DNA from 2 places in the Geodermatophilus normandii genome. Region 2 is predicted to be linked to the other one. Evidence: riboswitches for the same ligand, from Rfam matches in the RefSeq annotation. Region 2 holds a riboswitch; the other holds the start of a gene.
What was found. Region 2 has a riboswitch for cyclic di-AMP ahead of JD79_RS07785 (C40 family peptidase). Riboswitches for the same ligand answer to the same signal wherever they lie in the genome.

Region 1 (3,189 bases), 2.6 Mb from region 2:
TGCCGCTGCAGGCGCCGATGATCGCCGCCGCGCTGCGGGTGGCCCGCGGTCGCTGACGCCGGTCGATCAGCGGCCGCGGGTGGGGACCGGGTCGGGCCCGGTCGGCCGGGCGCCGTCCACCCGGCTGCGTCCCGAGCCCGCCGCCGCGCGCCGACGCCGGGCACACTGCCCGCATGGCCGATCCGCTGCCCGACGACTGGGAGCGCGCGCTGGTCGTCGTCGCCCACCCCGACGACGTCGAGTACGGGTGCGCGGCCGCCGTCGCCACGTGGACCGCGGCCGGACGCGACGTCCGGTACGTGCTGGCGACCAGTGGCGAGGCCGGCATCGCCGGGCTGCCGCCGGAGGAGGCCGGGCCGCTGCGGGAGCGCGAGCAGCGGGCCGCGGCCGCGGTGGTGGGCGTGTCGGTGGTCGAGTTCCTCGGCCACCCCGACGGCCGGCTGACCGAGGGGACGGACCTGCGCCGGTCGCTCGCGGCGGCGATCCGGCGGCACCGGCCGCACCTGGTGGTGACGATGCACCACGGCGACACCTGGACGCCCCCGGGCGCGGCGGTCGGCTACTGGAACAGCGCCGACCACCGGGCGCTGGGCCGCTGCGCGCTCGACGCGGTCGGCGACGCGGCCAACGAGTGGATCTTCCCGGAGCTCGCCGCCCAGGAGCCGTGGCGGGGCGTGCGGTGGACCGCCGTCGCCACGCCGGTCGGGGTGACGCACACCGTCGATGTCACCGACGTCGTCGACCGGGCGGTGGCCTCGCTCGCCGAGCACCGCCGCTACCTCGAGGCGCTGTCGGACGAGCCGGTCGAGGAGCAGGCTCGCAAGCAGGTCGACATGGCGACCCCCGAGCTGGACGGCCGGCGCGTGGCCGGCTTCGCCCTCTACGCGGGGTGAGGGGACGCGGCCCCGGGGGACCCGGGGCCGCGTCCCGGTCGATCAGGGGTTGAAGCTGACGTGCACGTGGTCGTAGTGGTTGGCGGTGACCGACCCGCGGTCCTCCATCGCCCGCCAGCCGGAGCCGCCGATGATGAAGATCCGCTGCTGCCAGATGACGTACTCGACGTTGAACCGCGCGGCGTTGTCGATGACGTACTGGGCGACGGCGTTCCCCTTGGCGGAGTCCGCGTAGACCATGAAGTCCGCGGCCAGCTGCTGGGTGGGCGAGTGCCCGGGCCGGGTCAGGACCGTGGACACCCCGAAGGTCGAGGTGACCTCCGCGACGACCGGGCGGACGTGCGCGGCCCAGGCGCTGTAGGCGGTCGAGGTCGGCGTGGGCTTGCCGGTGAGGTCGGTCGACACCGCGACCACCGCGGTGGCGGCGGCCGCCGCCGGGGCCGCCGCGGCTGCGGGAGCCGCGGCCGCGGCGGGGGCTGCCGCCGGAGCGGCGGCCGGCGCCTCGTCCCGGTCGTGGGACCAGCCGTGCGACCAGTCGGAGCGGTGGCCGTCCCACCGGCCCTCGGCCTGGGCGACGGACTGCCCGGAGAGACCGAAGGCGAGGGCGAGGGCGCCGACCGTGACGGTGCGGCGGACGGTGCGGGATGAGCTGTGCGAAGGCATGACGAGGAGAGCTCCTGACGTCGGTTCCGTGCGGCGCCGCCGTGTGTTCAGCGGTCACCGTCACGTGAGTGGGGCGGAAGCCCCCGGATGGGACGGCCGGGCGGGCGACCGGGCGGCGGGCACCTGCTGGAGGGCAGGCCGACGCGAGAGCGGTCGCGGTCCGGCTCGGGATGCGCGGCGACCGGCGTTCGTGCGCGGGTCGCGGCGTCCGTCTCTGAGGGGGTGCGGGCGCGCCAGGGCAGGCGCCTACGGCGCACCCCGTTGCGGTTCTCCGTTCTCCCATGGCCGCCTACCGGGTCAGCTGACGGGTTCGGGCGGGGATGCGCCCTACCCGCTCCCGAGGGAGCGGGACTCACCCCAGTGGTTCGGTGGGTCCCCGGCTCGCGGCCACGGATGGTCACGACTCGGCGGCATCCGGTGCGGCTCCCCCCGGGTGGAGGCGGTGACGACCGACCGGACCCGGCAACCGTAGGTGGGTTACGGAATAGTCACAACGCGGACCGGGCAGTTCCGCTGTGAAGGGTCCGTAGACTGCGGGCACGACGGACGAGTCGGCCGGGCGGTCGCGTCGGCGGGGGAGACCCCGTCGCCGAGGAACGTCCGGGCTCCACAGGGCAGGGTGGTCGCTAACGGCGACCCGGGGGAACCCGCGGGACAGTGCCACAGAGAACAGACCGCCGGCGGTGCCTCTCCGGAGACACGGCCGGTCAGGGTGAAACGGTGGTGTAAGAGACCACCAGCGCACCGGGTGACCGGTGCGGCTCGGTAAACCCCACCCGGAGCAAGGTCGAGAAGGGACGGCGGGAACGTCGTCCTGCGCAGGCGTTCGAGGGCTGCCCGCCCGAGCCTGCGGGTGGACCGCTCGAGCCCGCCGGCAACGGCGGGCCTAGATGGATGACCGCCCATCGGGAGGCCGCGAGGCGCCCGAGGACAGAACCCGGCGTACAGGCCGACTCGTCCGTCGCCCCTCGTCTGACCTGCCTTTTCAGGTCCGGCGGGGGTCCCCGTTCCTCAGATGTTCCTCAGCCGCGGGAGCCAGTACGGCGCCCACCACGGCCCGCCTGAGGACGAGGACCCGGACGTGTCCGCACCCGTTGCGCGCGGCCGCCGGCAACGAGGGCGGACTTGAACGTCTCGTATGGGAGGCTGCGATCCAGCGTCGGCCCGAGCAGGAGGCACGTTGGCCAAGTACCGGCGGCGGGGGCATTGGCGACGTGGTCGAAACGGGACCATGCACTGGGTCTCTGCGCACGACGTCACACGAGGGTCCTCGGGCAGGCAGAGCTCAAGCTCCTACTCGACGAGCTGGTTCACGCAGGACCACCATCCAGCCCCGCCGCGACCCGCCACGGTCCGCTATCCGGCACTGCCCTACTCGGCTCGCTGGCTGAGGCCCAATGCTCGCTGCCCCGTGTGCGGCGCAGCCGTCTACTTCTGGTCGAACGCGGCCGGCAGTCGGGTCTACTTCGACGAGATGGGACCGCCATGGCCGAAGCACCCGTGCACTGACGTTCGAGCTGGCTTCGCTTGGGCCGCCGGCCCGCAGGCGATCTATCGCACGCGGTCGACCCCGGAGGCGCCGGCGACCGCTGGTGACTTCCGCGGGCGGTACGCCGCGAAGCCCGCCCAGGCA
Region 2 (3,189 bases):
CGGGGTCTGGCGCGGCGAGAGTTCTGCCTGGTCCTGCTGCGCCGGATGGCCGACCTGCGGCCGGACCTCGCCGCGGCCGCGCTCCCCCGCCTGGGCGCCACCCGCGCGGAGGCGCACGCCGCGCACACCCGCTGGCAGGCGCTGCACCACGCGCCGCGGGCGCCGCGGGGCCTGGCGCTGCGGACCGCCGTCCTCGGGCCGGCCCCCGAGACCGGGGACCGCCGGTTCGGCGACCTCGACCTCGAGGTCCGCCGCTGGCCGCTGCCGCTGTGGCCGCACCTGCGCTGGGAGGTCCTGTCCGCGCCCGGCGGCAGCGTGCTGCACGAGCACCTGGTGCGGGCCGCGGGCTCCCCGGTGCCACCGGCGGCCGACGGGCGGCTGCGGGTGTGGGAGCACGTGGTGGCCGACGTCAGCGGCCTGCCCGGCGCGGTGGAGGTGGACCCCCAGGTGGTCACCCGCTGGGAGGTGCGGCTGCCCTCCGGTGCGACGGCGGCCTTCGTGTGGGGCCTGCTGCAGCAGGTCCGGACGCAGCAGGACCCCGGTGCCTGACCGGCGCCGGGGTCCTGGTGACCGCCCCGCGGGGCTCAGCCGATGCGGCGGGCGCCGGCGTAGCCGCCCATCACGTCGATGCTCGCGACCTTGACGACGTCGCCCGAGGTCGGCGCGTGCACCATCTGGCCGTTGCCGATGTAGATGCCCACGTGGCTGACCGGGCTGTAGAAGAAGACCAGGTCACCGGGCTGCAGGTCGGCGCGGGAGACGGCGGTGCCCATCTGGGACTGCAGCTTGCTGGAGTGCGGGAGGCTGATCCCGGCGGCACGGAAGGCGTACTGCGTCAGGCCGGAGCAGTCGAAGGAGCCCGGGCCGGCGGCCGCCCACACGTAGGGCTTGCCGCGCTGGGCCATCGCGGTGGCGACGACGGTCCCGGCGACGCTGCTGGCCGGGGCGGCCGCGGCGGCCGGCTCCTCGGCGGCCGACGCCGACCCGGACGACGACGCGGTGTCCTCGCGCTCCTCGTCGCGGCTGGCGCGGGCCTCCTCGGCGGCGTGCGCGGCGGCCGCGGCCTCGAGGGCGGCGCGGCGCTCCTCGGCGCTGAGCCGGGCGAAGTCGGCCTGGTAGTCGGCGATCTGCGACTCGAGGTCGGCCTGCTGGGCGGCGACGGCGTCGTACTGGCGCTGCGCCTCGGCGGCGGCCTCGGTGGCGGCGGCCTGGGCCGTGGTGGCCGCCTCGGTGGCGGTGACGGCCTGGCCGAGCAGCTCGCCCTGGTAGCCGGCGACGCCCTGCAGCAGCGACACGCGGTTGACGAACTCCTCGGCGGTGTCGCTGGTCATCAGCGCCTGCAGGGAGCCCATGCTCTCGCCGGTGTAGGCCGAGCGGGCGATGCCGACGACCTGGCTGCGCGCGGTGTCCACGGCGGCCCGGGCGGCGGCCAGCTGCGCGGCGGCGGCCTCCGCGGCCGCCTGCTGGGCGCCGAGTGCCTCACGCGCCTCGTTGAACTGCTCGGTGACGACCTCGAGGTCGTGTCCGCGGGCGGCGACGAGCTCCGCGGCCTGCGCCGACGTCGTCGGCTCCTCGGCCAGTGCGGGCGCCGGGGCGGCACCGAGCCCGAGGCCGACACCGAGGGCGCCGACGAGGGCGAGGGCGGCGCGGCGGCCACGCGACCGGCGGGTCGCGGGCAGGCCGGGGACGGACGTGCGCAGGGACGCCACGCGGCTGTCTCTCCTTCTCCCATGCCGCCTACCGGGTTAGCTGACGGGTTCGGGCGTGGAGTCGCCCGGCGCGCGTGCGCGCTACACCCCAGTGCTCAGGTGGGTCCCCGGCCCGGCCTCCGTGGGGGAGGACCGGCTCGACGGCGTCCACGGGGTGTCACCCAGGCTGGTGACGGAGCGCCCCGTTGGACACACTGAGCGTAAGGGCCGTGACCCGCGCGTGACAATCACTTCTCTGTAACTACCTGGCTCACGACCGGGGACCCGCCGGACGTCCGGGCACCCCCCGGCGGTTTGGGCGCCCCCGGGGACGTGTACCGATGACGGCATGTCCTCCTCGCTCCGCATGCGCCTGGCCCGCCCGCTGGTCGTGGTCGCGCTCCTCGGCTCGCTGGTCGCCTGCGGCGACAACACCGACTTCTCGCGCGGCCCCACCAACTGCGACGCCAACGGGCAGAACGCGAACAACGACAACGACGCCAGCTGTCAGGAGACCGGGCCCAACCCCGGCAACGACGCGCCCACGACCGACGACGCCAGCACCAACGAGGACGGCAGCGACGACTGACCGTCGCCACCGCCGTCCCGACGGGCGCGCCACCGCCCGGGCTGGTGGGCTGAGGGGGTGGATCCCGGGCAGAGGCGGACGGGGCACCGGCTGCTGGTCGAGTCCCGGGCGCTGCTCGCCGGCACCCGCCGTCTCCTGCGGGGGCGCGACCTCGCCCTGATCGGCGCAGGCCTGACGTTCTACGCGGGCATCGCGGTGGTGCCGCTGATCCTGGTCGCCGTCCGGCTGACCGCGCTGGTCACCTCCCCCGCCGAGGTGCGCACGCTCAGCGGCCGGCTGGCCGAGTTGCTGCCGTCCGCCCTGGGCGCGCCCGGGGCGGTGGCCCGGCTCGTCGACGCCGGCGTGCGGCTGGACCTGCTGGGCTTCCTGCTGGCCCTGCTCCCGCTGTCGCTCTACGGGGAGGGCCTGCGGCGGGCGCTGCTGCGGTTCAGCCAGCGTCGGGAGAACCTCACCGCCTGGCGGGGCCGGCTGGCCACGCTGCCGCTGGTCGTGGTGACCCCGCTGCTGCTCTACCCGCTGCTGCTGGCCGCCGGGTTCATGGCCGACCTGGCCCGCGAGGACGGGTTCGGGCCCGCGCTCGGCCGGTTCGCCGTCGGCTACTACACGGTGCTGTTCGTGCTGACCGCGCCGATCCTCTGGGGCTTCGGCGTGGTGGCCGGTGGGCGGCACCGCTGGGGCGCGCTGGTCAGCGGTGCGCTGTTCACCGCGGCGTGCCTCTCGGGGTTCCTGCAGGGCTTCGTGGTGTTCCTGTCGCTGCCGCTGGACCTCGGCGCCCCCTTCGGCGGCCTGGTGGTCGTGGGCGCGATGGTCGCGATCGGGTTCTGGCTGTTCCTGCTGCACCTCGTGCTCGTGTCCGGGTGGCTGCTCACCCAGTCCCTCGACGAACGGCTCGCCGGGCGTCAGGCGGGAGGC

Region 1: it holds a riboswitch for cyclic di-AMP, as region 2 does, so the genes downstream of both, JD79_RS22810 (VldE C-terminal domain-containing protein) here and JD79_RS07785 (C40 family peptidase) in region 2, are expected to answer to the same signal.

What each region holds. Positions count from the first base shown of each region.
Region 1 covers NZ_QGTX01000001.1:4,178,838-4,182,026, reverse strand. The annotation lists gene JD79_RS20190 (DoxX family protein) at 1-56, shown strand, start outside; gene JD79_RS20185 (PIG-L deacetylase family protein) at 174-893, shown strand; gene JD79_RS22810 (VldE C-terminal domain-containing protein) at 936-1,556, opposite strand; cyclic di-AMP (ydaO/yuaA leader) riboswitch at 1,828-1,976, opposite strand; RNA gene rnpB (RNase P RNA component class A) at 2,104-2,517, shown strand; gene JD79_RS20165 (hypothetical protein) at 2,968-3,189, shown strand, end outside.
Region 2 covers NZ_QGTX01000001.1:1,579,691-1,582,879, reverse strand. The annotation lists gene JD79_RS07790 (hypothetical protein) at 1-549, shown strand, start outside; gene JD79_RS07785 (C40 family peptidase) at 585-1,709, opposite strand; cyclic di-AMP (ydaO/yuaA leader) riboswitch at 1,721-1,862, opposite strand; gene JD79_RS07780 (hypothetical protein) at 2,038-2,277, shown strand; partial or broken gene JD79_RS07775 (YhjD/YihY/BrkB family envelope integrity protein) at 2,335-3,153, shown strand; gene JD79_RS07770 (transglycosylase domain-containing protein) at 3,177-3,189, opposite strand, start outside.